Regions from separate parts of the Arthrobacter sp. B055-34 genome, predicted to be linked through region 2. Evidence: riboswitches for the same ligand, from Rfam matches in the RefSeq annotation. Region 2 holds a riboswitch; each other region holds the start of a gene.

Region 1 (9,945 bases), on a different contig from region 2:
GGCACAGGTTGGCGGCGCGGCGTTCCGCCCTGCAGGCCCTGATTGTGACGACCTTCGGCGGCCTGACCATGCTCGTCGGCCTGATTGTGGTGGGGCAGACGGCGGGCACTTACCGCATTTCGGAAATCATGGCCGCAGCCCCGGAACTGATCCAGCACGGCATGTTGATCGACATCGCCATCCTGCTGATCCTGGTGGGCGCTATCAGCAAGTCGGCCCTGGTGCCGTTCCACTTCTGGCTGCCCGCCGCCATGGCCGCACCCACACCGGTCAGTGCCTATCTCCATGCCGCAGCCATGGTCAAGGCCGGCATTTACCTGGTGGCACGCTTCGCGCCGGGCTTCTCGGATACCCGGTACTGGGAAGGGACCGTGATGGTCCTGGGCCTGGCGACCATGCTGATCAGCGGCTGGCTGGCGCTCAAGCAGTTCGACCTGAAACTCATCCTGGCCTACGGCACGGTCAGCCAGCTGGGCTTCCTCATCATGGTGGTGGGGCTGGGCAGCCGCGACGGCGCGCTGGCAGGACTGGGACTGCTGCTGGCCCACGGCTTCTTCAAGGCGACGCTCTTCCTGGTCGTCGGCATCATTGACCATCAGTCCGGTACCCGCGACATCCGCCAGCTTTCGGGCATCTACCGCGCGGCGCCGGTCCTTTTTACCGTCTCGCTGATCGGTGCGGCCTCGATGGCAGGGTTACCGCCGCTGCTGGGCTTCGTGGCCAAGGAATCGGTTTACGAAACGTTCGTCCACCACGCTTCCGAAGGCGGCTGGACCGGCCCCGTCCTGCTGGCCGGCGTCGTCGTCGGTTCCATGCTGACCTTTGCCTACAGCGCACGGTTTGTCTGGGGCGGATTTGCCTACAAACGCAACGTGAAGAAGACGCCGTTCAAGCGCATTCCGGGAGCTTTTATCGCATCCCCGATGCTGCTGACGGCGGCCACCGTGGTGTTCGGTCTCTGGCCTGCCCCGCTCGACTCGATCATCGCCCCCTATGTTTCGCTGTTCCCCTCGGACGGCGAGCCCGACGGGCACCTGGCTCTGTGGCACGGCGTGACCCCGGCGCTCGGACTGACGGTACTGACGCTGGCCGTGGGCACACTGTTGTTCCTGTTCCGGAACCGGGTCACCGCATTCCAGGATCGTTTCTCCGGTGGGCTGACCGGTGAACGCGCCTACCGTGGGATCATCGGCGTGCTGGATGAGGTGGCCGTCTGGGTCACCGGCCGCACCCAGCGCGGTTCGCTGATTTTCTACCTCGTGGTCATCCTCAGCGTTTCGGTGATCACTCCGCTGAGTGCCGTGTTCCTGATGGACGCGCCCTGGCCTGACAGCTGGATCGCCTTCGACTCTCCCGCGCAGCTGATCGCGGGGCTGGGCATCATCGTGGCGGCCATTCTCGCCATCAGGGCCAACAAGAGGTTCATGGCCGTGCTGATGGTCGCTGTCGCCGGTTACGGCATCGCGCTGATCTTCGCGCTGCAGGGCGCGCCGGACCTGGCGCTGACGCAGATGCTCGTGGAGACCATTGTGCTGGTCGCCATTGTGCTGGCCCTGCGCTCCCTCCCGGCACGCCTCTGGCTGCGCACCCCCAGCAGTTTCAAATGGCTGCGGGCTGCGATCGGCGCAGCGTTCGGCCTGGCCATGGTGATCATAGCCATGACGTCCATGGCTGCGCGCACCCAACTGCCGGTCTCGTTGGAATACCCGCAGTTAGCGTACGACGGCGGCGGCGGAGCCAACGTTGTCAACGTCACCTTGGTGGATATCCGCGCGTGGGACACTTACGGTGAGCTCTCGGTGCTGGCAGTCGCTGCAACGGGTGTGGCCAGCCTGATCTTCGTCCGCAGCCGCGGAGACAAGCGTATGCGCGCCTCAACCGTCGCCACGGGATCCGTGGACCGTCTCACAGAACTGCCCGAGCACACCGGCCGGGATGCCGCCGCGCTGGTCACTGCCCGGCGATTCGCCACCTCGGCCAGAGATGCCTGGCTGGTTGCCGGACGGACTCTCGCCCCTGAGCGGCGCTCCATTATCTTCGAGGTCGTCACCAGACTGCTGTTCCATTCGTTGGTGATCTTCTCCATCTATCTGCTGCTGGCGGGACACAATCTGCCCGGCGGGGGCTTCGCCGGCGGACTGCTGGCGGGCATCGCCTTGGCGGTCAGGTACTTGGCGGGCGGCCGCGTGGAACTGGCCGAGGCCACGCCTGTCAGCGCCGGCTTCCTGCTAGGCGCCGGGCTGGGGATCGCTTCCTTGACAGCCATGGCGCCGCTGTTCCTGGGTGGCGAGGTTTTACAAAGCGCCATTATCCATTTCAGCCTGCCGGTGTTCGGTGACCATAAGTTCGTGACGTCAACGCTTTTCGATATCGGGGTCTACCTGGTGGTGGTGGGTCTGGTGCTCGATGTTCTGCGCAGTTTCGGTGCGGAAGTCGACGAGCGCAGCCAGGAGAAGGCACCAAAACCGGATGAGGGCGTGCCGCAGCCGGCACCGGACTCCATCGAGGAAGGAGTAGCACGATGACGGTGAACATCACGCTGCTCGTAGTCATGGGAGTTCTCGTGGCGGTGGGCGTCTATCTGATCCTTGAACGGAGCCTGACCCGGGTCATGCTCGGCCTGATGATGCTGGCCAACGGGGCCAACATCCTGCTGCTGACCACGGGTGGGGCCGCTGGCCTCGCGCCGCTATACGACGCCAATATTCCTGCCGGGGAATACAATGACCCGCTGCCGCAGGCCCTGATCCTGACCTCCATCGTGATTTCCTTCGCGGTGACCGCGTTCATGCTGGGCATCATCTACCGGTCCTGGGTGCTGGGCCGGCAGGACGAAGTGCAGGACGATATTGAAGACCGTCGCGTGGCCAACCAGCCCAGCTTCGACGCCGAAGACGATACCGCCATTCCCGTAGAGACGACCGAATTCGTCATGACGGCAGACGCCGATGAACGGCCGGCAGCACCGAAGACCAGAGTTCGGGGACAAGAATGAACGCCGCTAGCCTGGCCCCGCTGGCCGTTGTCCTTCCCTTCCTGGGCGCCGCTTTTGCGTTCATCCTGATCCGCCGGCCGGTTGCACAGCGGACCGTGGCCATTGGCACACTCGCCCTGACCCTGTCCGTCGAACTGCTCATGCTGTGGTCGGCCTGGACCCAAGGCGTACAGGCCGTGTTCCTTGGCGGCTGGGTGCCTCCGTTCGGGATTTCCCTGGTGGTGGACGAGCTTTCATCCCTGATGCTCGTGATCTCCTCGGCCGTGAGCCTGGCGGTGCTGGTCTACGCGTCCGGCCAGGGCATGGCAGACGGGGACGAGGACGGTCCCATCTCGATTTTCCATCCCACCTATCTGATCCTCGTGGCGGGGGTGTCCAACGCTTTCCTCACCGGGGACCTGTTCAACCTCTACGTAGGTTTCGAGATTCTGCTGACGGCCAGTTATGTCCTGATGACCATGGGTGGGACAGGGCCGCGTGTCCGGGCCGGCGTGACGTATGTGGTGGTCAGCGTTATTTCCTCGATGTTGTTCCTGCTATCCATTGCGATGATCTACGCGGCGACCGGCACCATCAACATGGCCGACCTGGCCGTGAAGCTGGGCGAACTGGATGATTCCACGCAAATGATTCTGCACCTAATGCTGGTGGTCGCGTTCGGCATCAAGGCCGCAGTGTTCCCGCTGTCCTTCTGGCTGCCCGACTCCTATCCCACCGCGCCCGCCCCGGTCACCGCAGTGTTCGCCGGCCTGCTGACCAAGGTGGGTGTCTACGCCTTGATCCGGACCGAGACGCTGCTCTTCCCGGGGGACCGCATCAACACCTTCCTGATGATCGTTGCGCTGCTGACCATGGTGGTCGGCATCCTCGGCGCACTGGCCCAGATCGACATCAAACGTATGCTCTCATTCACGCTGGTCAGCCACATCGGCTACATGGTTTTCGGCCTGGCGATGAGTTCCGTGGTGGGTCTGGGATCGACGATGTACTACGTGGCCCACCACATTACCGTCCAGACCAGCCTGTTCCTGGTGGCGGGTCTGATCGAACGCCGCGGCGGCACCTCCAACATGGACCGGCTGGGCGGGATGGCGAAACTCTCGCCGCTGCTGGCGATCCTGTACTTTGTGCCGGCCATGAACCTGGCGGGCATACCGCCCTTCTCTGGCTTCCTGGGCAAGCTCGGCCTGCTGCAGGGCGGCGTCGATCTGGCCACCCCGGTGTCGTACACGCTGGTCATCGGCAGTGTCGTCACCTCCCTGCTGACCCTGATGGCCATGGCCCGCGTCTGGAACAGGGCCTTCTGGCGGACTCCGGAGGACGCCGAGCACCCGGACCCAGTGCTGCTGGCCAGCAAGCCGGACGGTTCCACGCTGCGCACTTCCAAGTACGTGACGGACAAGCCCACCGGCCGGTTCTCCGGCAGGGGGACCATCCACCTGCTGCCCAAGAGCATGGTCGGGGCCACCATGGGCCTGGTGGCACTCGGGGTGGCACTGACCGTCTTCGCCGGCCCGCTGTTCCAGCTGAGCGACCAGGGCGCCCGGGCGATGCTTGAGCGCACCCCCTACATCGAGGCCGTTCTTGGCCCCGGCGCGGCGCAGGGGGTTGAGCAATGACCCGTTCCCGGATTCCGCTGCTCGTCGAAATACCGCTGCTGGTCTGGCTGGTCATCCTCTGGGGAGCCCTCTGGCAGGACTTCAGCGCCGGCAACCTGATTTTCGGACTGCTCATCGCCCTCGCCGTCGTCAATATCTTCTACCTGCCGCCGGTAGAACTGGCCGGACGGCTGAATCTGTGGGCGGCGGCCCTGTTCGTGGCATCGTTCCTGGTGAACGTGGCCAAGGCCAGCTTCGAGGTCTTCTGGATTGCTCTCACCCGTGGCCCGCGCACGATGAACGGGGTGGTGGCCGTCCAACTGCGCAGCCATTCGGACCTGCTGGTCACCGCCACCGGCCATACAATTTCGCTGATTCCCGGGAGCCTCGTGGTGGACGTGGACCGGTCCACGTCGACGCTGTACCTGCACGTGCTGGACATTCCGGACCCGGACAAGGCGGACCGGTTCCGCGAACAGGTCCGCAGGATCGAGGCCGGGCTGATCCGGGCCATCGGCAGTAAAGAGGAACTCGCGATGGTCAAAGCAGAGGCAGCAAACCGACGGAACGGAGGAACCAGTTGAACAGTCCATTCATGGAAGTTGTGCTGGTGATCGTCACTGTCGTCCTGGCCTTCTCCGCCGCCGTCGCAATCTCCCGCATTGTCAAAGGCCCCTCCATCCTGGACCGTGTGATCGCTATCGACGTTTTGCTGGCCATCGTATGCGCGGGCTTGATAGCGGACATGGCCGTCCGGAAGCATCAGGCCAACCTGACCTTGGTGATCATCATTTCTCTGATCGGCTTCATCGGTTCGGTCACGGTAGCCCGCTTCGTCATCGATAGGCGGACCCATGAACACTGATCTTGTGCTGGAAATTGTTGCCGGACTCTGCCTGGTCCTCGGGGCGCTGATGTCCCTGGCCGCCGCTATCGGGCTGCTCCGGTTTCCGGACCTGCTCTCGCGGATGCACGCAGGCACCAAGCCCCAGGTTTTCGGGCTGCTGCTGCTGCTCATCGGTCTGGCCCTCCAGCTCCGCAGCTGGGCAGCGGTGCCTGTGCTGATTATCGCCTGGCTGTTCCAGCTGCTGACGGTTCCGGTCTCGGCGCATATGGTAGGCCGTGCCGGCTACCGCACCAAGCACCTGCACCGGGAAACGCTGAGCGTGGACGACCTGGATGCCGTGGTCCAGAAAGCCGCGGCGGAAGAAGCCGAACGCCGGAAGGCGGATGCCGCGGAAGAGGCGGCCCTGGCTGCCGATCCCGAGTTGGCGGCAGAACTGGACGTCGGCGGGAACATTGAGGAAAAGTCTGTAGGAAAGCTGAAGGGCGCGCTGCGTATCAAGGAGCCAAAGGAAGCGGCGGCGAAGGCTTCCGCCAAACGCCGCCGCGAATCCTGAAACTTGCCCAAGGGCTAGACCATGTCCCGGGTCCGGTTGAAGCGGTTGACTGCCTGCATGGTTCCGCGCTGGGACAGCACGCGGATGATGGCGCTGACCGTACCGGAAATCGCGGCAAAAGCGAGGGTGGCGCGCAGGCTGTTTTCCATGTCGTCGTCATGCTTAGGGGAGTCCTCCCCGGTAACGGCCTTCCACAGGATGTCGATGAGCTTTGCGCCGGCCAGGCCAGCCGCAATGCTCACCAACGTACCCAGAAGTTTCAAAACCGTACTCATTTGCCACTGCCCTTCTTTGGAGAACGTCATCTGCCACCCAGCCTAGCGTTTTCCGGGTCGGCTGCCACCCGCCGTCGTCAGTAGTACACTGGAAGACGCTTGAAAAAGCACACATGACGACAGGGGAGCGTCCGTCACGGTAACCACGGCAAGCAGCCGTACCGGGTCGGGACGCTGAGAGTGCGGACAGCCGCAGACCCTCGAACCTGCTCCGGTTAGTACCGGCGAAGGGAGTCGAGATCTCAGGGTGTGCCCGGAAAAGCCGGGTTGCCCTCCCCTCCTGAACCCCAGGAGGATTTTCCATGAACACCGTTACACCTTCCGCGCACGCATCTGCGCGCAAACCCCGTTACACCTGGCGCGTTGTCGATATTGTGGTCGCGTCCGTGATCGGCGTGGCCATCGGGGTCATCTTCTGGGCCTGGTCCGCCGGCTATTCCGGCATTGCGGTGCTGACCGCGGCCTTCCCGCCGGCCGGCGGGCTCTACGCCGGCGGCTGGCTCACGGCCGGGGTCCTGGGCGGGCTGCTCATCCGCAAGCCCGGCGCGGCGATCTACTGCGAGGTCCTCGCGGCCGCGGTGTCGAGCCTGCTGGGCACGCAGTTCGGCCTCACAGTGCTTCTGTCCGGCCTGATCCAGGGCGTGGGGGCGGAACTGGTCTTCCTGCTCTTCCTCTACAAAAAGTTCAACCTCGGCGTGTCGCTGCTGGCCGGGTTGAGCGCCGGCCTGGCGCTGGCCATCGGCGAGAACTTTATGTGGAACGTGGAATGGGCAACCGACTGGAAGCTCTGGTACACGCTGTTCGCCGCCGTTTCCGGCGTGGTCATCGCCGGACTGCTGCCCTGGCTGGCGATGAGAGGACTGGCCAAGACGGGCGCGCTCTCGTCCTTTGCCGCCGGCCGGACTGCTGACGTATAGGCCATGGCAAACACTCAAAGTACGACGGCGGAGCGCGGCCGCCCGGCCGCTGTCACCGCCGAAAGATACGGCTGGCGCCATGCCGGCCGCAAGAATCCGGCGGTCAGCGACGTGAGCTTCGGGATTGAACCGGGGGAGCGCGTGCTTCTGCTCGGCGCCTCCGGTGCCGGCAAATCCACGCTGCTGCATGCCATTGCCGGGGTACTGGGCGACGACGGCGAAGGCGACGAAGCGGGCCGCCTGACCGTCGACGGCATGCACCCGGTCCAGTCCCGCGGCCGGACGGGACTGGTGCTCCAGGACCCGGAGTCCCAGGTGGTCATGGCGCGCGTGGGGGACGAGGTCGCCTTCGGCGCAGAGAACATGGCCCTGCCACGGGACGAAATCTGGGCGCGAGTGCGCGAAAGCCTCGCCGATGTGGGCCTCGAGGTCCCGCTGGACCATGCCACTACGGCGCTCTCCGGCGGGCAGAAACAGCGGCTTGCGCTGGCGTCGGTCCTGGCCATGCGGCCCGGTGTCCTGTTGCTGGACGAGCCCACGGCGAACCTTGACCCGGACGGGGTGCTGGAGGTCCGGGACGCGGTGGTCGGGGTGCTTGAGCGCACCGGCGCCACCCTGATTGTGGTGGAACACCGCGTGGCCGTCTGGGCGGACGTGGTGGACCGGGTCATCGTACTGGCTGCCGGCGGCGGAGTTCTCGCCGACGGTCCGCCGGGGGAGGTACTCAATGCCGCAGGTACCAGGGAACGCCTGATCGAAGCCGGTGTCTGGGTTCCCGGTTATACTCCTCAACTGCGCACGCCCGGGGCCACCAGCGGTGGCCACGGCAGCGGCGGCGGCCACAACACGCAGGGTACGGGCCTGCTCCGGGCAGCGGAGCTGTCCGTTGCCCGGACCCGGCGGGCCGGGCCGGTAGTCAATAAGGTCTCGCTGGAACTGGCGGCGGGCGAGGCGTTGAGCATTACGGGCCCCAACGGCGCCGGTAAGTCGACCTTGGCGCTGACCCTGGCCGGGCTGCTGACCCCCGCGGGCGGCAGGCTTGAGGCCGCACCGGAGCTCCGGCGGGGTGCGTCCGGCACCGTGCACAAGTGGAAATCTGCCGAGCTGGTCACCCGGATCGGCACCGTCTTCCAGGAACCCGAACACCAGTTCCTGACCCACCGGGTGATCGACGAACTCGAATTCGGTCCCCGGCGGGTCGCCCGGCTACCGGAGGACGAGGTGCGACGCCGCGTTGATGCCATTGCGGAGCGGCTGCGGCTGACCAAACTCCTGCAGGCCAATCCCTTTACCCTTTCGGGCGGGGAGAAGCGCAGGCTGTCCGTGGCGACTATGCTGGCCACCAGCCCTGACATCCTGGTGCTGGACGAACCGACGTTCGGGCAGGACGCGAACACCTGGGCCGAGCTGGTCTCGCTGCTCGGCGGCCTGATCGCCGAAGGCCACGCGGTGGTGTCCGTGACCCACGACGGCGACTTCACCGCTGCGCTCGACGGCCACGTCCTGCGCGTGGCCGAGGGAACGGCGCAGCTGCAGGCGCGGGCCGCGGGCGGGAGGGCGGCATGAGCCTGGACATCATGACCCCGCGGCTGACTGCCTCGCCCTTCACCCGTGCAAATCCGCTCTCGAAGCTTGCCGCCGTTGCCATGGTCACCGTGGTGGTGATGCTCAGCGTGGACTGGGTGAGCGCCGGCGTGGTGCTGGCTGCGGAACTGCTGCTGCTGCCCGTGCTGGGCATCAGCGCCTGGGCGTTATTCAGGCGTGGCTGGCCGCTGGTGGTGGCGGCCGCGGTCGGCGCCTACGGAACGGCGCTGCTGGCGGAGAAAACCGGCGCGGTGGTCTTCGAAGCGGGCCCGCTGCTGTTCACCGAGGATTCCATCAACTCCGGCGTCGCCATCGGGCTGCGGTCCCTGGCGGTGGCACTGCCCGGAATCTTCCTGCTGCTGACCACCGACCCCACGGATCTGGCCGATGCGCTGGCGCAGAAGCTGAAGATGCCGCACCGGTTTGTGCTCGGGGCCCTGGCCGGCCTCCGGCTGGTGGGTCTCCTGGTCGAGGAATGGCGGACCCTGGGACTGGCCCGCCGTGCCCGCGGAGTCGGCGCCGAGAACAAACCGCTGGCCAAATTCGCGGCGTTCCTCGGCCAAGCCTTCGGCCTCATCGTCCAGGCCATCCGGCGCGCCACCCGCCTGGCGGTGGCGATGGAGGCCCGCGGTTTCGGCGGGGCGCAACGCACCTGGGCGCGGGAATCGACGTTCAGCAGGGTGGATATCTGGGTCTTCCTGGGCGGTGCCCTGGTCTCGGCGGCGGCCGTTACCGCCGCCGTCTCCGCCGGGACCTGGAACTTCATCTTCGGCTAACCCGGGCTCCTCCGCGATCCACTGGTCAGCTGCGGCCCTTTTCAGCTCTGGGAAGGGCCGCAGCTGTCTCCTCGATTGCGGCTGGGCGCAACAAGGCGCGGGCCTTCGTCGACTCCCTGGATCTACGGGCCAGTCAGTGCCCGGTCCAGGTCCTTGAGCAGGTCCTCGGTGGCTTCCAGCCCCACGGACAGCCGGACAAAACCGTCGCCGAGCCCGATCGCGGCCCGTCCGTCCGGTCCCATCGCGCGGTGCGTGGTGGTGGCCGGATGGGTGATCAGGGACTTGGCGTCACCGAGGTTGTTCGAGATATCCACGGTGGTCAGCGAGTTCAGCAGCCGGAACGCGGCGGCCTTGGCATCCGAACCGTTCGCAGCGCCCGGCTCAAGTTCAAACGTGACCA
Region 2 (9,945 bases):
GATATGCCCGGCCGAGTCGGCCACTTCCACCGGGTCTCCCGGTTCGAAGGTGCCCTTAACCGACGTGATGCCAGCCGGCAGCAGCGAGCGGTGGCGTTCGCGCACGGCCTGCACGGCGCCGTCGTCGATTGTCAGGCGGCCCTGGATGGAGGCCAGGTGCGCCAGCCAGAGCAGCCGCACCGGGCGGCGCGTACCGTTGGTGCTGAACCACGTGCCCACGTCCTCGCCCGCCAGTGCCGCGGCGGCATTGGCCGTTGCCGTTACCAGCGCGGGAATGCCGGACTCCGTAGCCATGGCGGCGGCCTCGACCTTGGTCACCATTCCCCCGGTGCCCACGCCGGCCGTGCCTGTGCGGCCGATGCTGACCCCGTCCAGGTCGGCGGGCCCGGAAACGTGCGCGATCCGCTTGGCCCCTGCCTTCGGCGGCCCGTCATAGAGGGCATCGACGTCGGAAAGCAGGACCAGCGCATCGGCCTTGACCAGGTGGGCCACCAGCGCCGCCAAGCGGTCATTGTCGCCGAACCGGATTTCATGCGTGGCCACGGTGTCGTTCTCGTTAACCACCGGAACGACGCCCAGGTGCAGCAACCGGTTCAGCGCCCGGTAGGCGTTCGCATAGTGCTGGCGGCGCATCAGGTCTTCGGCGGTCAGCAGCACCTGGCTGACGGCCACGCCGTGCGCGCCGAAGGCCTGGGTATAGCGGGCCATCAACAACCCTTGGCCCACGCTGGCAGCCGCTTGCTGGGTTGCCAGGTCACGGGGACGTCGCCCCAGACCCAGCGGAGCCAGTCCGGCCGCGATGGCACCTGAGGAAACCAGGATCAGCTCCGTGCCGGTGTTCCGGCGCGCGGCCAGCACGTCCACCAGGGACAGCAACGCGTCCTCGGAGATTCCCCCGGCCACGGATGTCAGCGACGATGAGCCGACCTTAACTACTACCCTGCCGGCGGTCCGCAGCAGTGTACGGTCCGCCGGTTGAGCGCTAGCTTTCATCGTCTTCTTCCGATGCCCCGCTTCCGGCGTGGTGCTTGTAATTGACTGATTCGGTCCAGATGCCAGCCTTGCGCTCGGCTTCCAGCTCCGCGCGTGCCGCGGCCCTGGCATCCTTGCGCTCCTGCTGTTCTTGACGCTTCTGGCTGCGCGTGGGACGGCCGCTGAAGTCGTCCAGCCGGATATCGGTCCCGCGCGGTGCACCGGCCAGAAGCTCGGCGCCGCCCATCATGGTCGGCTCCCAATCGAAGACAACGGCGTCGTCTTCGCCGATGACCACGGTGGATCCCGGCACGGCGCCGGCTTTGAAGAGTTTGTCCTCGACACCCAGTTTGGCCAGGCGGTCCGAGAGGTAGCCCACGGCCTCGTCGTTGTTGAAGTCGGTCTGCTTGACCCAGCGCTCCGGCTTTTCGCCAAGCACCCGGTACAGCGGCTCGAGGTTCTTTTCTTCCTTGCGGATGATGAACCCGGCCTCGTTGACGGCCCTGGGCCGCAGAACAACCTTGACCGGCGCCGGCGCGGCTGCCGCCTCCTGGCGTGCCGCGGCAACGATATCCGCCATGGCAAAGCTCAGTTGGCGCAGTCCCTCGTGGCTGACCGCAGAGATTTCGAAGACTTTGTAGCCGCGCTTCTCCAGTTCAGGCCGGACGAATTCCGCCATGTCCTTGCCGTCGGGCACATCCACCTTGTTCAGCGCCACCAGCCGGGGCCGCTCGTTCAAGGGCACGACGGCGCCGTCGGCGCCGGCGTAGCTGAGGTCGACGGCGTAGGCAGCCAGTTCCGCCTCGATAGTCTCCAGATCGGAGATCGGATCGCGGTCGGCTTCCAGGCTGGCGCAGTCGAGAACATGCACCAGGGCGGCGCACCGCTCCACGTGGCGCAGGAATTCGTGGCCCAAGCCCTTGCCTTCGCTGGCACCGGGTATCAGTCCGGGCACATCGGCGACGGTGAATCGCACCTCGCCGGCCTGGACTACGCCCAGGTTGGGCACCAAGGTGGTGAAGGGATAGTCGGCGATCTTCGGCCGGGCGGCGCTCAGGGCCGCAATCAGGCTCGACTTACCGGCCGAGGGGAAGCCCACCAGCGCGATATCCGCTACAGTCTTCAGCTCCAGGACGATGTCCCGCTCGTCGCCGGGGACCCCTAGCAGGGCAAAGCCGGGAGCCTTGCGCTTCTGCGAGGACAGCGAGGCATTGCCCAGCCCGCCCTGGCCACCGGCCGCCGCCACATACTCGGCGCCTTCGCCGATGAGGTCGGCCAGCACTTCGCCGTCCTTGGTCTTGACCACGGTGCCGTCCGGGACAGGCAGGATCAGCGTTTCGCCGTTGCTGCCATGGCGCAGATCGCCCTTGCCGAAGTCGCCGTTGCTGGCGTGCCGGTGCGGTGCGTGGTGGTAGGACAGCAGGGTGGTGGTCTGCGAGTCGACCCGCAGGATGACGTCGCCGCCGTTGCCACCGTTACCGCCGTCCGGACCGCCCAGCGGCTTGAACTTTTCACGCTTGACGGAAACACAGCCGTGGCCCCCGGTTCCACCGGATACATGCAATACAACCCGGTCAACGAAAGTTGCCACGTTTATCTCCTTTTACTTCAGGTGATCCCGGTTCACACCGGATGTGCCCATCAGTGATTCTAGTCTGGTTAAACACCAGTGAGGCGGACCCGCGGCCCGCCTCACTGGAAAGCTGATTTACTGCCGAAAATTACTCCGCAGCTGCTGCAGCAACGATGTTCACAACGCGGCGTCCGCGGCGAGTACCAAACTCAACCGCACCGGCCTCGAGGGCGAACAGGGTGTCGTCCCCGCCACGGCCGACGTTGGCGCCCGGGTGGAAGTGGGTGCCGCGCTGGCGGACGATGATCTCACCAGCGGAAACAACCTGGCCGCCGAAGCGCTTTACGCCCAAGAACTGAGCGTTGGAATCGCGACCGTTGCGAGTAGAGCTCGCACCTTTCTTATGTGCCATTTGCTATGCCTACCTTTTTTGTCTATGGAAACTGCTGGAAGCCTGCCGACCGCAGTTACGCGATGGAGGTGACCTTGACCTTGGTCAGTTCTGAACGGTGACCCTGGCGCTTCTTGTAGCCGGTCTTGTTCTTGAACTTCTGGATGACAATCTTCGGCCCGCGAAGATTCTCAATGATCTCTGCAGTGACCTTGACCTTGGCCAGTTCATCAGCTGCAGAGGTAACCTTGTCGCCATCGACCAGGAGCAGCGCGGGCAGCTCGAAGGCGCTACCGGCTCCACCGGGGACGCGGTCAAGGGTTACGAGGTCTCCGACGGAAACCTTTTCTTGGCGGCCGCCTGCGCGGACAATCGCGTACACCACTTGGGAACTCACTTCTCTCGACGTTTAATACAGTTATGCGCTTTGAATACAGGCGGTAAAAGGATGCCTGCCAGCACTGTGCAGTGACGCCTACGGGATTTACCCTTCGAAGGCGTTCGCACCGAAGATCAAGATTACGCTATTTCCGCTATTTCCTGCAAATGGCGCCCGGGCGGCGTGCCGCGGAACTGCACTGTTAGCTCGCCCACACCGGCAGTGGCTCAAGCATAGAGCCTTGGTGCATCGAAAAAGTGGAGCTCGTAGCGGGCCGAATGCTCGAAGGCGGCCATCATCCGTTCGCGCTCCTGCTCCGGCATCTGCTGGGCAGCCGCGTCCATGATTGCCACGGCCTGCCGGGTGGCTTCCGCGAAATCGTCGTCCGCATAGGTCTCGATCCACGCGCCGTAGGGGTGGCCGGAGGCTCCGGCGGACTTGTACCGGCCGTACAGTTCGCTGCCGACGTGTGCATACAGCCAGTAGCACGGCACCACGGCGGCCACCAGCTCGGCGTAGCTCCCCGCAGCGCTGACGGCAAGCAGATGGTCCACGTAGGCCTTGGTGACCGGTCCTTGTGCCGGCGCTATGTTGCGCCCGGCGAGCCATTCGCGGTGCAGCTGCGCCTCGACTTCAAGGCAGTTGTGTGCGCCCTTGGCCCAGAACAGCTGTTCCTGCTCGGTGGGCGCCAGCGCGCTGGCACGGGCCAGTGCCCGCGAGTAGCCATTAAGGTAGCGCGCGTCCTGGGCCAGGTAGTAACCGAACTGCGATTCGCTGAGGGTTCCTACCGCGAGCGACCGCACAAAATCCAGTTCCATGATTTCCGCCCGGATGTCTGCGGTGCGTTCCCAGGCTGCCGTGCTGAACCGGTCCGCCGGACGTGGCGTGTGCTGATGGAAATGGTGGATGGGCCCGCTGCCCTTCCCGACCTCCAGCTCGTCCGCGCGCACCAGCGCGCCGAACAGCCATTCCTTCACCTCCTTGAGCGACTCCGTCCAGTCCCCCGTCCGGGCCTGCACCGTGGCCATCGCCGCCGAGAGCGAGCAGCCGGTCCCGTGCGTGTTTTTCGTCCGCACCCGACCGGTGCGGAATTCAACCACCTCGCCCGCCAGCCGCCCGTTCACGTCCACCAGCGCATCGGGGCAGTCCTCCGCGGGCAGGTGTCCACCCTTGACCAGAACCATGACGCCATGCCTGCGCGAGAGCTCCCGCCCCTGCGCCAGCGCCTCCTGCCAGTCGGCGGCCGTCTCGGCACCGAGCAGCACCGCCAGCTCCGGCAGGTTCGGCGTCACGAGGTGGGCCTGGTTGAGCAACCCGCGCAGCGCTTGCTCCGCTTCCGCTGCCAGCAGTCGGTCTCCGCTGGTGGCCACCATCACCGGGTCCAGAACAACGACGGCGGGGCTCACCTCAGCGAGCCAGCGGCCTACCGTTCCAATCACCTCGCTGTCACCAAGCATGCCGATCTTCACCGCGTCGATGCAGACATCGTCGCTGACCGCGGCCAGCTGCTCGGCGAGGAATGACGGCGGCGGTGTATGGACGGAGCGGACACCCTGGGTGTTCTGGGCTACCAGTGCGGTCACCGCGGCCATCCCGTAGCCGCCGTTCGCCGCGATGCTCTTCAGGTCTGCCTGGATCCCGGCGCCGCCGGTCGGATCGGTTCCTGCAATGCTCAGCACTCTGGGTGTGGTTCGAATGGTCATGGCTGCTCCGTTGCTGCTCAGGGCGGAACACGCACGGCAGACTTCCATGCTGGCCAGCCAGCGGCCCGAAGACTGCAGCGACATCCCTCCGCCAGTCCTAACTGGTTCAGGTTCAACGGGTCTCAAATCTCAGCCGGCTAGTCGCCGGCACCCCGTGTCACTGCTGCCAGCCTAATGCATCAGGGGCGGTCCTTTCGACATGAAAGGACCGCCCCTGATGCATTAGCAGGAATTGCTCAGTGCTGGATCAGAGTTCCGACGCAGGAACTCCGACTCCCAGAATCACCGGCTGCACCGGAGTCTTCTTCTCAGCCTCCGGCTTAGCCGCCGCTTCTTCACGGTCCGCCGACGCATCGGCGCCGCCCGCTCCGGAGACCGGCTGAACCGCCGGGGCAGCCTTCGCGGACTGCTCCACGCCGTCCCGCTGCTCAATGGGTGCCTGATTCGCGGCTCCCTGGGGACTGCTCGCGGCACGACGACGGCGGCCGCGGCGCTCCGGCGGCGCCGTCGCCTCAGGTTTCGCCTCAGGCTTTGCCTCCGGTCCCGGCTCTGGTCTCGTGACGATCTCCGGACTTACCTTGTTGAAGGCATCCGTCAGGCTCGCAAGCGTCAGGGCCGGCTCCTCACTGGCCGCCAACAGGCTGTGCTCGGCACGGGGCAGCACAACCTTTTCGCCGTTGATGGTCAGGACCGGAGCCTCGGGGGCGGCGTCCGGTTCTGCCTTGCGCGCAGCCGATTCTGACTTGAGCGCAGCCTCGTGTTCCTCCGCCTCATGGGCTGCGTGGGTCGCCGCGGCGATGGACGCCAGTGCGGCACGGGCCGCCTGCGCCTTGGCTTGCCGCTCGGCGTCGTCCTCATGCTCCGGTTCCACAACCGCGTCAGGAGCGGAGGGCGCGCTGCCCTGGTTGTTCTGGCTCTTGCTCCGGCGCTTTTCGCTTCGGGACGGCTTCTCCGGCCGCCCCGGCTTTTCGGCGCGGACAAGGTGCTGATGATGCTCGGCAGCAACTGCGGCACGGCGGTGCTCCAGCGGTTCGTCATGGGTGACGACGCCGCGGCCGCCGCAATGCTCGCAGTTCTCGCCGAAGACCTCCAGCAGCCCGGTACCCATCCGCTTGCGGGTCATCTGGACCAGGCCCAGGGACGTCACTTCGGCTACCTGGTGCTTGGTCCGGTCGCGGCCCAGGCATTCCACCAGGCGGCGCAACACCAGATCGCGGTTGGCCTCGAGCACCATGTCGATGAAGTCGATGACGATGATGCCGCCGATGTCGCGCAGGCGCAGCTGCCGGACTACCTCTTCGGCCGCTTCCAGATTGTTCTTGGTGACGGTCTCTTCGAGGTTGCCGCCGGAGCCGGTGAACTTGCCGGTGTTGACGTCAACCACGGTCATGGCTTCGGTGCGGTCGATGACCAGCGAGCCGCCCGAGGGCAGGAAGACCTTGCGTTCGAGGGCCTTGTGGATCTGCTCGTCGATCCTGTTGGCCGCGAAAATGTCCTCTGCGCCGGTCCACTTCTCCAGCCGGTCCACGAGGTCTGGTGCCACATAGGTCACGTAGGCCTCGATGGTGTCCCAGGCCTCTTCACCGGACACGATGAGCTTCGAGAAGTCCTCGTTGAAGACGTCGCGGACCACCTTGATGGTCAGGTCAGGCTCGGCATAGAGCAGTTCAGGCGGCAGGGTCTTATTGGAGGTCGACTTACGTTCGATCCCTTCCCACTGCGCACGAAGCCGGTTGATGTCGTTCATCAACTCTTCTTCGCTGGCGCCTTCGGCCGCGGTGCGGACAATGACGCCGGCGCCCTCGGGAACGTGTTCCTTCAGGATCTTCTTGAGCCGGTTGCGCTCCACGTCAGGCAGCTTCCGGGAGATACCGGTCATGGATCCGCCGGGCACGTAGACGAGGAAACGTCCGGGCAGCGAGATCTGGCTGGTCAGGCGTGCGCCCTTGTGGCCTACCGGGTCCTTGGTGACCTGGACGAGCACCGAATCGCCGGACTTCAGTGCGTTCTCGATCCGGCGGGGCTGGCCCTCCAGATGCGCGGCTTCCCAGTTGACCTCACCGGCGTACAGCACGGCATTGCGGCCGCGCCCGATGTCAACGAATGCGGCTTCCATGCTGGGCAGCACGTTCTGGACCTTGCCGACGTAGACGTTGCCGATCAGGGAGTCCTGCTGCGTCTTGGACACGAAATGCTCGGCCAGCACGCCGTCTTCGAGGACGCCGATCTGGATCCTGTCATCGCGCTGGCGGACAATCATCTGGCGGTCCACGGATTCGCGCCGGGCAAGGAACTCTGCCTCGGTGATGACCTGGCGCCGCCGGCCGGTTTCGCGCGATTCACGACGGCGCTGCTTCTTGGCCTCGAGACGGGTGGAGCCCTTCACCGAGGAGACACGGTCGCTCGGCGGGGTCTCGCTGACCGGACGCGGAGCGCGTACACGGGTCACTGTGTTGGGCGGATCATCGTCCTGCCCGCCGGTGAGTTCGAGGTCTTGGTCGCCGCGGCGCCGACGACGACGACGGCGGGCAGTTACGCCGTCACCGGACTCCGCCGGGGCTTCTTCAATGTCTTCGCCCTGGGTCTCTGTCTCGGTCTCGGTGCCGGTTTCGGCCGCGTCGGCACGGTTCCGGCCCTTGCTGCGGCGGTTCCGGCGGCTACGGCGGCGGCCGCTTTCTTCATCCTCGTCAGCCTCTTCCTCGGCGGCGGCCGGACGGACAGGGCGGACAGCGGTCAGGTCCGGCGCATGGAAGAGGACCTGTACGGGCGATTCGGGGACGGCGAAGGGGCTCAGCACTGCTGGCTCGTTGGCCTCTTCCGCCTGTTCCTCTGACGCCGGCGCGTTCTCGGCAGCCTGGCCGGAAACCGGCTCTGCGGCAGACGGAGCTGTGGTGGACGAATCCGTGGGGGACGCCTCCGGTTCGGCCGCGGCCGGGCTCTCCTGCGGAGCTTTCGGAGCCGCCGTCCGGCGCGCACGGGTACGGGTACGCGTGGCGGGCTCGGCGGTTTCCGAGGAATCTGCTTCGCTAGGCGCCGATACAGTCCCGGATTCGGCGCCGGCTGCGGACTCTACACCGGTGTCGGCGCTGGCATCCGATGCCGTTTCAATGGCGGCTTCCTGCGCGGGGGTGCCGGTTGCGCTGTCCGCGGTGACCTCAGGAGTTCCGGTCCGGGGCTGCGCCTTCCTGCGCTTGCGTGGCGCCTTCGCCTCGGCGGCGTCCTCGGCCGGCTCTGCTGCCGGAGCTGTATCGGCAGCGGCCATTGCGGGGGGCACTGTCGGCATGGGCGGAACTGCGACGCCCGCTGCTGAACCTTCGTCGACCGGTGCCGTCTTGCGGGTCCGGCGCACACGGGTCTTCGCCGGTGCAATTGCTTCTTCCCCGGCGGCCTGGCCGGCGGCTGCTTCCGCGGGCTCCGTTGTGGCATCCGTAGCCGCGGTGGCGGCGACGGCGGTACTCTCCGTCCCTGCTGTCGACGCAACTTCCGCTGTTTCCGCCGCGGGCTTGCGTCGGGCGCGGGTAGCTCGCTTGACCGGAGCCTTGGCCGTGGGTTCGGTTGCTTCTGGTGTTGCGATTGCGGCGGCGCTGTCTGCGCCCGCCGCTCCGGGAGTATCCGACTGATCGGATGTTGCCGGGTTTACCTGTTCATTATCCATTTATTACTGCACTCCAGCCCCTGGAGGCACCGGCCACATTCCGGCACCGCCAAGGAAAGTAGCCGGTTATCCTTCGGGCCACGTGGCCACCCGTCACCGGAAGTCCTTGTCGTATCTCCCGAGCTCGCGCCATCTGTGGGGCGCGGTACACTCAGGGACCAGCGGCGCTTTTCCTACTACCGCATATTTCTCTTCATCGGTAGGGTCATCTGGCGGATTCCGCAGGGCCCATCCGGATGATGGGCTCCGATACCGGAAGCATCGCCGACAAACCTGGAAGCCTGTCGCTGGACCGGTAGTGGCATGTGGTTCCATTACCAGCCAAGAGCCATTCTCTCATATGGGCCCGGTTTTCGTTATCATTTGGCGCTTCTGCAGCGGTTAGAATCGTCCCAGACATTCCCTGATGGAAGAGGAGTCCGGTGAACCACCATGCGGCCGACGCCGAAAGCGGCGCAGAAACCGTCCCGGCCGGACATCGTCCGGACAACGCCGTGGCGGTACATTCGCGGCACAAACCCTTCGCTTGGCTCCTGCTCGCCACCGGCGTCGTCGGTTGGATCGCCTCGGCCATCCTTGTCCTGGAGCGGCTGGCTGTCTACGTAGACCCGAACTACATCACCAGCTGCGACGTCAATCCGTGGGTGTCCTGCGGCGAAGTCTTCAAGACCTGGCAGGCAGCGATCTTCGGGTTTCCGAATCCGTTCATCGGGATCGTGGCCTTTGCCATTCCGATCACGACGGCGATGGCAATGCTCGCCGGCGCCCGGCTCCGCCGGTGGTACTGGATCGGTCTGCAGGTCGGCGTGACCCTGGGATTCATCTTCGTGGTCTGGCTGTGGAGCCAGGCACTGTTCGACATCTTTATCCTGTGCATCTACTGCATAGTGGTTTGGGCCATGATGATCCCGATGTTCGTCATGGTGACCGTACGCAACCTGGTGCATGGGGTGATCAAGGCGCCGGCTGGCGTGGTCGCCTTCGCCAGCGACTGGGCGTGGACCCTGACGATCATCCTCTGGGTAGCCACTGCGGCGAGCGTTTTCATCCGCTTTATGAACGTGTTCCTTGGCGGCTGAGGCAAGCCGCAGTGACGTGCTGATAACCCCCGTACCGCAAAGGCCGCGCACATCCGGCGAGGATGTACGCGGCCTTTGCCGTTGCGGCCGGAGACCGGCTGCGGGAGGTTCAGCTGAACCAGATACCGATCTCGCGCTCTGCGGATTCAGGCGAATCCGAGCCGTGGACGAGGTTCTGCTGGACCTTCAGGCC
Region 3 (9,945 bases), on a different contig from region 2:
ATTGCGGTGGCGCGAAGCGGTGGTGAGGTCCTTGGCCACCTGCACGGCAAGCTCACGGGTCGGAACGATGACGAGGGCCTGCGGGGCACCCGGGACGGGTAGTTTGTCATAACCGTCGTCTTCAGGGCCGACAACGCGTTGCAGCGCGGGAATGCCGAAGCCCAGGGTCTTGCCGGTACCGGTCTTGGCCTGCCCGATGATGTCATGGCCGTCGAGCGCCACGGGCAGCGTCATGGACTGGATCGGGAAAGGGTGCGTGATGCCGGCGTCGAAGAGCGAGCGCACAATGTCGGCGCGGACGTTGAAGTCGGCGAAGGTCTGCTGCGGAATCTCGTGCGGACGTTCATCGGAAGCGAGGCTTGCCTCGACTTTGATTTCCTCAAGGCTGTTTTCCGCATGGAGCAGGTTGTTCTGGTCCACGAGGGAATTCTCAGTGTTCAATTAAATACCATTCAAATAAGGCGCCTGGGCCCCGGTGCTCAACGACACGGCCATCTTGCGGCCGTGCGGAACTGTCCGGTTGCGTGACGCAGCCAGTGGAAGCCGATCGCGGGCTAACAACTGCGTGCCGGTGCAAGCCATCATGGCCATGCCGGCGGGTTAAAGATCGCGTAGGTGCGGATCTGTTGATGAAATTTACTAACAATCAACGACCGGGCATCCAGTTCTACAATGACCAGTCTACCGGCTGGCACCAAATCGTCTCCCGGCCGGCGCCATGGCGCGGATGGACGGACCGCTCAGGCCGGGCTGATCAGCTCGAACCGGACCGTGCGCTTCTCGATATCGGCCTCGACCAGACGGGCCCTGATAGCAGTGCCGGCCTGTAGTTCGCCGTCGCAACGCGCACTGACCGCGGGATCACTGATCTGGATAGTACCGTGCGGGACGGCTTCCTGACGGCCGTTGCCATTGGAATTATGGTTCGAGTGGTTGTTGGAATTACGGGCCGAGATCACCACGGCATCGAATTCCTCGCCCACCCGATGGCTGAGCAGGGCCGCTTCCACCGCGTCCAGCGCCGCACGGTCCAGCCGTCCGGACAGCTGGTCCGAGGCAGCCATCAGCTGGGGGAGTTCCGGCAAGGCCTGCCGGGCCCAGCCGGGCACCTCGGTCTTGGCGCACAACGCCTCGCAGATGACCAGGACAAAGCGGTCCACCAGGCGGCGCAGCGGTGCGGTGGTGTGGGCGTAGGGCGCAGCAATCGCGGCCTGGGTCTGCTCCTGCGGCACGTCGCCGTCGAACGGTGTGTAGCCGGCACCGCGGAACAGTGACCCGGCCGCGTCCATGAGTGCCAGTTGTTTCGGATCCGCGGTGTCGAGCCCGCGCAGATATTCGCCATAGGCAATACCCTCCGGCCAGGGGTGGCCCAGAGCCTTGGTCTGGCGTCGGAACCGGGCCTCCGACTCCTCGTCCGGAGCGGGCATGGTGCGCAGGATTCCTACCTTGCCCTTGAGCATGATTTCCGCTGCTGCCATACCGGTCATCAGCGAAATCTGGGCGTTCCAGTCCTCGACCGGCCGTGCAGGGCGCGCGACGATGAAGTAATGGCGGCCGTCATGGGCTATTTCCTCATCAGGAAGGTTCAGACTCGCGCCGCCGCGCTGCCGCTCCAGCTCGATGCGCTTGAGCCCTACTTCCTTGAGCAGCTGCAGATAGACCGGCGCTTCGCCGGAATCAATGTCCTGCTGGACCTGTTCGTAGTTCAGCTTGGCGCGGCTGCGCATTCTGGCCCGGCGCATCGACACGGTACTGACGACTGCGGCGGCGTCGAGCTCGAATTCCCACACGAATGCGCTGCGGTCCTGGTCCGGGAGGAGGCTGCCGGCGTCTTCGCTGATCAACAGCGGGTGCAACGGAATGCGTCCATCGGGAGCGTAGATGGTCTGGCCGCGCCGTCGCGTCTCAGCGTCAAGTTCACCGCCGGGAGCAACAAAAGCGGGAACATCCGCGATGGCATACCAGAGCCGGTAGCCCTCGCCGTCGCGCTCGATGTACATCGCCTGGTCCAGGTCGGTGGAGCTTGGTGGATCGATGGTGACAAAGTCCAGCCCGGTTAGATCCGCGGCTGGCATGGAGTGTTCCGCCACGGCCTTCTCGGCTTCCGCAAGGACCGAAGGGCTGAACGCCGCGGGAAGTTCCAGCTCGGTGCGCAGTTCCTTCAGCACACGGGCGAGCAGATGCTGCGATTCATTAACTCTGGCGTCGACGTGTGAATACGGCACAGGCCCAGCCTATCGCCACAGCGCCGCAGGTGGGGCGTTAGGGTAGTGCTCATGAGCTCCGAAGGATCCTTCCCCACTGATCGTCCGGCCACCAGCAACGGGACAGGAGCGGAACATCTGCAGCATGTCGTTGATCTGTACGGCGTCATGGCCTACGGCGAGCTGTCCGCCTTCGAGCGGTTCTCCTCGGACGCCCGGTTCTCGCCAACGTTGAAAGACCGCGCGGATCTCGGGCGCCTCGCCGTCGTCGAATTCGGGCACTTTGAACTTGTCAGCGCCGAGCTGGCGCGCCTTGATGTCGACGTGCAGGTTGCCATGGCGCCTTTCCAGGCTTCGATCGACGCGTTCCACGAGCGGACGCGGCCCGGAGACTGGTACGAATCGTTGATGAAGGCCTACGTCACGGATGCTGTTTCGGGGGATTTCTACCGTGCGATCGCCGACCGGCTGGATCCCGAGACGCGCGCGCTGGTGTCCAGGATCAAGGAAAACGGGGACCAGCTGACCTTGCTCACTAGTCGGCTGCGCAGGGCGCTGGAACATGACGAGCGGCTGGCCTCGAGGCTGGCCTTGTGGGGCCGGCGGCTGGTCGGCGAGGCGTTGACGCAGGCGCAGCGCATCGGGATCGAGCGGGCTTTCCTGGGCGCCCTGCTGGGACTGGACGAACCGGCCTCCCAGCAGGCGGTCACCGCGGAACTCTTCGCAGAACTGACCCGGAACCATTCCCGCCGGATGAACGCCCTGGGCCTTACCGCCTGAACGTTCACGCCACCAGCCGGCCGAACGGCGGGTTACAGGGGCGGCAGCGCGGACTTCAGCGCCCTGGCGGCCCCGGCCGGATCATCGGCATCGGTGACGGCGCGAACGACGACGACGCGTTTAGCCCCGGCCTCCGTTACCTGGCCGATGTTCTCCAGATCGATACCGCCAATGGCGAACCACGGCTTGCCGGAACCCGTCTGCGCCTGCTGGGCGGCAGTAAACTCCACCAGCTCAAGACCGACGGCGGCCCTGCCCGGCTTGGTAGGGGTGGCCCAGAGTGGCCCGGTGCAGAAATAGTCCAGGGCGTCATCGGCCAAGGCAGCTGATGCCTGTTCCGGAGTGTGGGTGGAGCGGCCGATAGCGGCAGCGGGCCCGAGCACGGACCGGGCCGCGGCCGGCGGAAGGTCCTGCTGTCCGACGTGGAAGACTGGTGCCCCGGCCACTGCAGCCAGATCCGCCCTGTCGTTGACGGACCACGGCTTTGAGTGCCGGACGGCAACGTCGGCGAGCACGCCGAGCAGCTCCAGCTCTTCGGCGGCATCGAGGGACTTGTCCCGCAACTGGATGATGTCCACACCGCCGGAGTAGGCAGCATCGAGGAACTGCTCGAAGTCCCCACGGTCGCGGCGCGCGTCGGTGCAAAGGTAAAGCTGGGCAGAGGAAAAATCCATACCTGCAACCATAATGGCAAACCGCGCAAGGAACTCCGCGGTGGCGGGACGCGGGCTTCGGCAGCAGAATGTGACGCCGGCGAAGCCGCGACTATGGCTACACTGGAGAAAACACTGCGGGAGCCTGATAGGGCGGCACGTTCGGCAATTGCCGGCGGCCGACAGGCTGAGAGGGTGCCTGGCACCGACCGTCGAACCTGATCCGGGTCATGCCGGCGTAGGGAAGGAAGCTCAAAGTTGTCCAAACATGTTGCCGTCATCGGCGCGGGCATAGTGGGACTGGGTATCGCCGCAGAAGCCACCCGCCGCGGCCACCGTGTCACCGTCATCGATCCCGCTCCCGCCACGGGCGCCACGTACGCCGCCGCGGGCATGCTCGCCCCGGTCAGCGAACTGCACTACCAGGAAGAGCGGCTGCTGGCCCTGACCCGCGAGTCCGCCCGGCTTTACCCTGGGTTCGTTGCGGGGCTGCGGGAGACCGGCTACCAGGAAACCGGGACCTTGGTTGCCGCTTTCGACGCCGCGGACCGCACCGCGCTCGCGGACCTGAAACAGGCGCAGCTGGCCGAAGGACTCGAGGTCCACGAAATCACTAGCCGCGAGGCCCGGCGGCTCGAACCCAGCCTGGGCCCGGCCCTGACCGGTGCCTTCTACGCGCCGGGCGACCACCAAGTGGATCCACGGGCCCTTTCCGCAGCGTTAGTGAAGATGCTGCGGAACTCAGGCGCCGCCGTCGTAAGTCAAAAGGCAGCCGGACTCATCACCGATGCTCGGGGCACGGTTGTTGGCGTGCAGTTAGCAGGCGGCGAGGTCCTTGCGGCCGATGAAACGGTGGTCGCGAACGGGCTTGCGGCCGCCAACCTCTCCGGCCTGCCCGCGGGGCTTCGGCTGCCGCTGCGTCCGGTGTACGGGGACATTCTGCGGCTGCGCGTACCGACAGGCCTGCAACCGTTTCTCACCTCGACAATTCGTGGCATCGTTCGCGGGCACCCGGTTTATCTTGTTCCGCGCGGGGACGGCACGGTGGTGATCGGAGCCACGCAGCGTGAGGACGGATCGGCGGATGTGTCGGCCGGCGGGGTGTACCAGTTGCTCCGCGACGCCCAGACGCTGGTGCCGGCCGTCGCGGAACTCGCGCTCGAAGAGATGACCTGCCGTGCTCGGCCGGGAACACCGGATAATGCGCCGTTGCTGGGACGGGTGGCGTCAGGGTCGGAGGACCTTCCGGGCTTGGTAGTTGCCACCGGATTCTTCCGCCACGGAGTGCTCCTGACGCCGGTCGCGGCCAGGATCTGCGCCGACCTCATCGACGGTGTGCAAATCTCCGCCGAGCTACTGCAATTCAATCCCGACAGGTTCAGCACTATGACCAAGGAGAGTCACGCATGAAGATCACCGTCAACGGCAGTCCGCACACCTTGCCGACCGCGCCAACACTGCTCGAGCTGGTGGCCAGGACCACCGGCCGTGAATTGGCGGAGGACGGGCGGCCGGCCGACGGCGGACGGCTCGGTGTGGCTGTCGCGCTGAACGCGGAGGTAGCGCCGCGCGGCAGCTGGGCCCGGACCGTGCTCGCCGACGGCGACGGCATAGAACTCGTGACCGCAGTACAGGGAGGCTGAATAATGGATGAACTGATGATCGACGGGGTAAGGCTCGGATCGCGCCTGATCATGGGCACGGGCGGCGCGCCGAGCCTGGATGGTTTGGGCGAGGCACTGCTGGCTTCCGGAACAGAACTCACCACGGTAGCGATGCGCCGCTACGCGGCCGGTACCGGTACTTCGGTCTTCGACCTGCTGGACCGCCATGGCATCCGCGTGCTGCCGAACACGGCGGGCTGCTACACGGCGCGGGAGGCGGTGATGACCGCCGAACTCGGGCGCGAAGCCCTGGAGACGAACTGGGTGAAACTCGAAGTCATCGCGGACGAAGAGACACTGCTGCCCGACGCGGTGGAACTTGTCGAGGCAACCGAGGCATTGGTCAACCGCGGGTTCAAGGTCTTCGCCTACACCAATGACGACCCGGTGCTGGCCCGCCGGCTCGAGCTGCTGGGTGCTGCCGCCGTGATGCCGCTGGGTGCTCCGATCGGTACCGGGCTGGGAATCCTCAATCCGCACAACATCGAATTGATTGTCTCGCGCGCCGGGATTCCGGTGGTGCTGGACGCCGGTATCGGCACGGCGTCGGACGCTGCGCTGGCCATGGAGCTTGGCTGCGACGCCGTCCTGCTCGCCACGGCCGTGACCAGGGCCCAGCATCCGGTCCGCATGGCCGAAGCCTTCAAACATGCGGTCATCGCCGGTAGGCTGGCGGCAACAGGCGGCCGGATTCCCAAACGGGAGCACGCATTGGCTTCATCATCGTTTGCAGGCCGCCCGGATCTCTAGCCACAGGAGGAGCAATGGCCGCCGAGGACAAGCTGGACAGCAAGCAGATCGATGAACAGCTCAGGACGCTGCCGGATTGGCGCCACAGCGAGGGCGCGCTTGTTACCGTCTTCAAGCTCGAGAACGGGCGCGCTGCGCTGGATTTCATCGCCGGAGCGGGAGAGTTGGCCGAGGAGGCCAACCACCATCCGGACCTGGACTGGCGCTACAACAAGGTCTTCATCCGGTTGACGTCACATGATGCGGGGTCCGCGGTAACAACCCGCGACGTCGCTGCAGCCACTTCCTTGAGTGAGCTTGCCATCCGGCTGGGAGCCACGGCCCAACCGGACAAGTACCCGGCCTGACGGCCAGGTACCCTCCGGCGGGTCAGCGCAGCGCTTCGGTCAGGCGCTCCACGTCCGCGGCGACGCGACGCCGGCCGACCAGGAGCACCGTGAGCCAAGCCACGGGAACGGTCACCACCATGGGCAGCAGCCACCCCAGATACTCCACGCCGGGCTGAGAGCCAAGGCCTGCGAACATCAGGATGAGCCACAAGATGGTGGCGGCCAGGATGGCCGATGCCGGCAGCAGCAGGACGCCGTAGGCGTGGCGCTTGTTGTCAATGCCCCACGCGGTCATGCCCACGGCGGCTGCCGCCAGAATGATCAGAACGAACTGGACCACGGTGCTGACTGGGGCTAAAGGGCCCCGAAGCCGACCTTACGCGGCTCCTCGGCGCCGATCTCAACATAGCCGAGGACATTGGTCGGGACGATGACCAGATTGCCCTTGCTGTCCTTCAGGCGCAGCTCGGCGCCGCCGTTCATGGCACGGGAAACCATTTCGGCAACTTCATCCGCGGACTCGTCGGACTCGACGACGATCTCGCGGCCGACGTTCTGAATACCAATCTTGATTTCCACTACTGATGCCTCCTGGTGTGCGAACGATGTCTGGTTCGAAATCTATCTTAGGATTCCTTAGGGAACCGTGAAATTCCGCGCCAAGCTAAACGGTAGATCAAATCGACGGCGGTATCACGCTCAAGCTCGTTGTCGGCCTGGAGCCAGTAACGGGCGCTGATCTGGGCCATGCCGGCCAGCGCCCGCCCCAGCAGCGTCGCCTCCACCTCCGACAGCTTTGTGTCATCGGCGATGACGGCGGCAATGGCACTGGCCAGTTGGGCGTTGAAGTCCTCCAGACGTTTGCTGACGTCCGGATCATTGTTCAGGTCCGATTCGAACACCAGCCGGTGTGCCTGGCTCTCCTGGGAAATGAAGCGGTAGTAAGCATCCATGGTGGCATGGACGCGCAGTTTGTTGTCGTTGGTGGAGTTCAGGGCTGCCATCAACATGGCCGTGAGCGATTCCAGATGGTGGTCCAGCAATGCCAGGTAGAGTTCCCGCTTGCCCGGGAAATGCTGGTACAATACGGGTTTGCTGACCCGGGCCGTCTCCGCGATCTCGTCCATGGCGGCGCCGTGGTATCCGTTGGCGACAAAAACTTCGTGCGCTGCCTGGAGCAGCTGGCGCCGGCGCTCCTCGCGGGGCAGGCGGGCAGGCTTGGCCGCCGGCCGGGAATCAGTACTCACTGTCTTCGGACCTCATCTGGCACCCGATTGTGGCCGCGCGCCGGTATAGCAGGAAATCTTGACTATCGTTCTCCAGCCAGTTTACGCGTCGGTAATACAGATCAATTCATCTATTCTGCCAACCCGCGGGCGTCGGCGTAGATTGGCTCTATGAATACGCAGGAATCACTGTTGTTGCCGCCATTGGTGGAACCCGCGGCCGAGCTCACGCAGGCCGAGATGGAGCGGTACTCGCGGCACCTGATCATTCCCGAAGTCGGCATGGCCGGACAGCTCCGGCTGAAGAACGCCAAGGTCCTTGTCATTGGCGCCGGCGGGCTGGGTTCTCCGGCCATGCTGTACCTGGCGGCGGCCGGCGTGGGCCGGATCGGCATTATTGACGATGACGTGGTCGAGACCAGCAACCTGCAGCGGCAGGTCATCCATACCGTCGCCGATCTGGGCCGCAGCAAGGCGCAGTCGGCGCGGGAAAGCATCCTCAACCTCAACCCCGGGGTGGACGTGGTGCTCCATGAAGTGCGGTTGGACAGGTCCAACGCGCTGGAGATCTTTGCCGGCTATGACGTGATTTTGGATGGCACGGATAACTTCGCCACCCGCTATCTCGTCAATGACGCCGCCGCGATCCTGGGCAAGCCCTATGTCTGGGGTTCGATCCTGCGGTTCGACGGGCAGGTCAGCGTTTTCTGGGACAAGTACGGGCCGAATTACCGCGACCTCTACCCGGAAGCTCCGCCGGCGGGTTCCGTGCCGTCCTGCGCCGAAGGCGGCGTGCTGGGCGTGCTCTGTGCACAGATCGGGTCCGTCATGGTCAACGAGGCCATCAAACTAATCACCGGAATTGGCCAGACGCTGTTGGGCCGGGTCCTGATCTTCAACTCGCTCCAGATGAGCTGGCGCGAACTGCGCGTGCGTAAGGACCCGGACGGCGAACCGATCACGGAGCTGATGGACTACGAAGCGTTCTGCGGCGTGGCACCTGGAGCCACGGTGGATGCCGACCATATGGTCTCGGCGCCCGAACTGGCGGCCATGCTCCAGTCCCGCGGACAAGGACCGGGAGACTTTGAGCTGATCGACGTCCGCGAGCCGGGCGAATTCGAGATCGTCAGCATTCCCGGTGCCACGCTGATTCCGAAGGGAAGGATCCTGTCCGGCGAGGCCTTGGGCGAGCTGCCCAGAGACCGGGACCTGGTCTTCCATTGCAAGGCGGGGACGCGTTCGGCCGAAGTGCTGCAGAATCTGCTGGACCACGGCTATACCCGCGTGCGGCATCTCGACGGCGGCATCCTCAGCTGGGTGCGTGAAGTGGAGCCGGACAAGCCGGTGTACTGAGCCGAAGGCACTGCCCGCAGGGTATTGAGCCGCAAGGCTCAGGCGGTGGCGGCCTGTTCCCGGCTGCCGCCCGAATGGTCTACGGGGCAGCTGTCCTCGCTGGCGGAGCTGGCCGGTGCTGCGGCGGGTTCTGCAACGCTGATGCCATAAAGTGCGTCAAGGGCCGCGATGTACTGGTCCTGCTGGCCGTTGGCGGCGAGCTCGCGGGCACGCACGGTCGGCAGATGAAGCAACTGCTTGACCATCCGCCGCATGGCGAATTCCACTTCCTGCGCAGGGCCGGTGCAGCCGTGCTGGTTACGGACCTTCTCCAGCTCCGTTTCCAATACCGCCATGGTGTGCCGGCGCAGTGCAACAATGGCGGCATCCACGGAGCGTGCCTGCTGGCTTTCCTCGAAGGTTCGTGCGGCGTGATCCACAATCTTTGCTGCCTGGTTGACCGACTCTGCCTGCTCTTCCGGAGCGGCCAGCCGCACGGATTCCAGCGTGATGAGCTCGACGCCGTCCAGTTCGCCAACAGCGGGGTCGAAATCGTGGGTCAGGGCCAAGTCAATGATGGTCAGCGGCTTGGCGTCGGCTTCACGGCCGGCGGCAACCTCGGCGGCGCTGATCTGGCGGTCGCTGCCGCTGCAACCGATGACAACATCCGCAGCGGCGACGGCAGCGCCCAGGGTCTCTTCCGTCAAAGGGAATCCGCCGCGGGTCTCGGTGAACGTCCGTGCACGGCCGGAGGATGAGTAGACGGAAATACTGGTGCAGCCGCGTTCGCGCAGCAGCGCCATGGTGGCACCGGCGTACGCCCCGGTGCCGAAAACAACGACGTTCTTGGACGCCCAGTCGCGCTCTTCGGCCAGATCGGTGGCCAGGTCCAGGGCAACGGAAACGATGGAAAGCCCGCGGCCGCCCAAAGCGGTCTGGGCGCCAACGTCCTTGGCGGTGCGCGAAGCGGTCTGGAACAGCCGTACGAGTGCCCCGCTGGCGGT

What was found. Region 2 has a riboswitch for thiamine pyrophosphate ahead of thiD (bifunctional hydroxymethylpyrimidine kinase/phosphomethylpyrimidine kinase). Riboswitches for the same ligand answer to the same signal wherever they lie in the genome.
Region 1: linked by a shared signal. The riboswitch ahead of AC5RWO_RS14550 (ECF transporter S component) and the one ahead of thiD (bifunctional hydroxymethylpyrimidine kinase/phosphomethylpyrimidine kinase) in region 2 are both predicted to bind thiamine pyrophosphate.
Region 3: linked by a shared signal. The riboswitch ahead of thiO (glycine oxidase ThiO) and the one ahead of thiD (bifunctional hydroxymethylpyrimidine kinase/phosphomethylpyrimidine kinase) in region 2 are both predicted to bind thiamine pyrophosphate.

The regions. Positions count from the first base shown of each region.
Region 1 covers NZ_JBNHFQ010000007.1:126,285-136,229, reverse strand. The annotation lists gene AC5RWO_RS14585 (Na+/H+ antiporter subunit A) at 1-2,525, shown strand, start outside; gene AC5RWO_RS14580 (Na(+)/H(+) antiporter subunit C) at 2,522-2,995, shown strand; gene AC5RWO_RS14575 (Na+/H+ antiporter subunit D) at 2,992-4,614, shown strand; gene AC5RWO_RS14570 (Na+/H+ antiporter subunit E) at 4,611-5,177, shown strand; gene AC5RWO_RS14565 (MrpF/PhaF family protein) at 5,189-5,458, shown strand; partial or broken gene mnhG (monovalent cation/H(+) antiporter subunit G) at 5,448-5,825, shown strand; gene AC5RWO_RS14555 (DUF4235 domain-containing protein) at 6,008-6,268, opposite strand; TPP riboswitch at 6,380-6,518, shown strand; gene AC5RWO_RS14550 (ECF transporter S component) at 6,571-7,185, shown strand; gene AC5RWO_RS14545 (ABC transporter ATP-binding protein) at 7,189-8,751, shown strand; gene AC5RWO_RS14540 (energy-coupling factor transporter transmembrane component T family protein) at 8,748-9,545, shown strand; gene AC5RWO_RS14535 (O-succinylhomoserine sulfhydrylase) at 9,668-9,945, opposite strand, start outside.
Region 2 covers NZ_JBNHFQ010000005.1:189,841-199,785, forward strand. The annotation lists gene proB (glutamate 5-kinase) at 1-993, opposite strand, end outside; gene obgE (GTPase ObgE) at 983-2,563, opposite strand; gene rpmA (50S ribosomal protein L27) at 2,694-2,957, opposite strand; gene rplU (50S ribosomal protein L21) at 3,013-3,321, opposite strand; gene thiD (bifunctional hydroxymethylpyrimidine kinase/phosphomethylpyrimidine kinase) at 3,543-5,018, opposite strand; TPP riboswitch at 5,085-5,183, opposite strand; gene AC5RWO_RS11775 (Rne/Rng family ribonuclease) at 5,266-8,673, opposite strand; gene AC5RWO_RS11780 (vitamin K epoxide reductase family protein) at 9,096-9,752, shown strand; gene ndk (nucleoside-diphosphate kinase) at 9,862-9,945, opposite strand, start outside.
Region 3 covers NZ_JBNHFQ010000004.1:346,088-356,032, forward strand. The annotation lists gene AC5RWO_RS10180 (DEAD/DEAH box helicase) at 1-405, opposite strand, end outside; gene AC5RWO_RS10185 (RNB domain-containing ribonuclease) at 741-2,225, opposite strand; gene AC5RWO_RS10190 (ferritin-like fold-containing protein) at 2,277-2,984, shown strand; gene thiE (thiamine phosphate synthase) at 3,017-3,658, opposite strand; TPP riboswitch at 3,765-3,899, shown strand; gene thiO (glycine oxidase ThiO) at 3,896-5,047, shown strand; gene thiS (sulfur carrier protein ThiS) at 5,044-5,280, shown strand; gene AC5RWO_RS10210 (thiazole synthase) at 5,284-6,051, shown strand; gene AC5RWO_RS10215 (4a-hydroxytetrahydrobiopterin dehydratase) at 6,066-6,398, shown strand; gene AC5RWO_RS10220 (hypothetical protein) at 6,421-6,720, opposite strand; gene AC5RWO_RS10225 (DUF3107 domain-containing protein) at 6,735-6,959, opposite strand; gene AC5RWO_RS10230 (TetR/AcrR family transcriptional regulator) at 7,007-7,627, opposite strand; gene moeB (molybdopterin-synthase adenylyltransferase MoeB) at 7,778-8,962, shown strand; gene AC5RWO_RS10240 (glutamyl-tRNA reductase) at 9,001-9,945, opposite strand, start outside.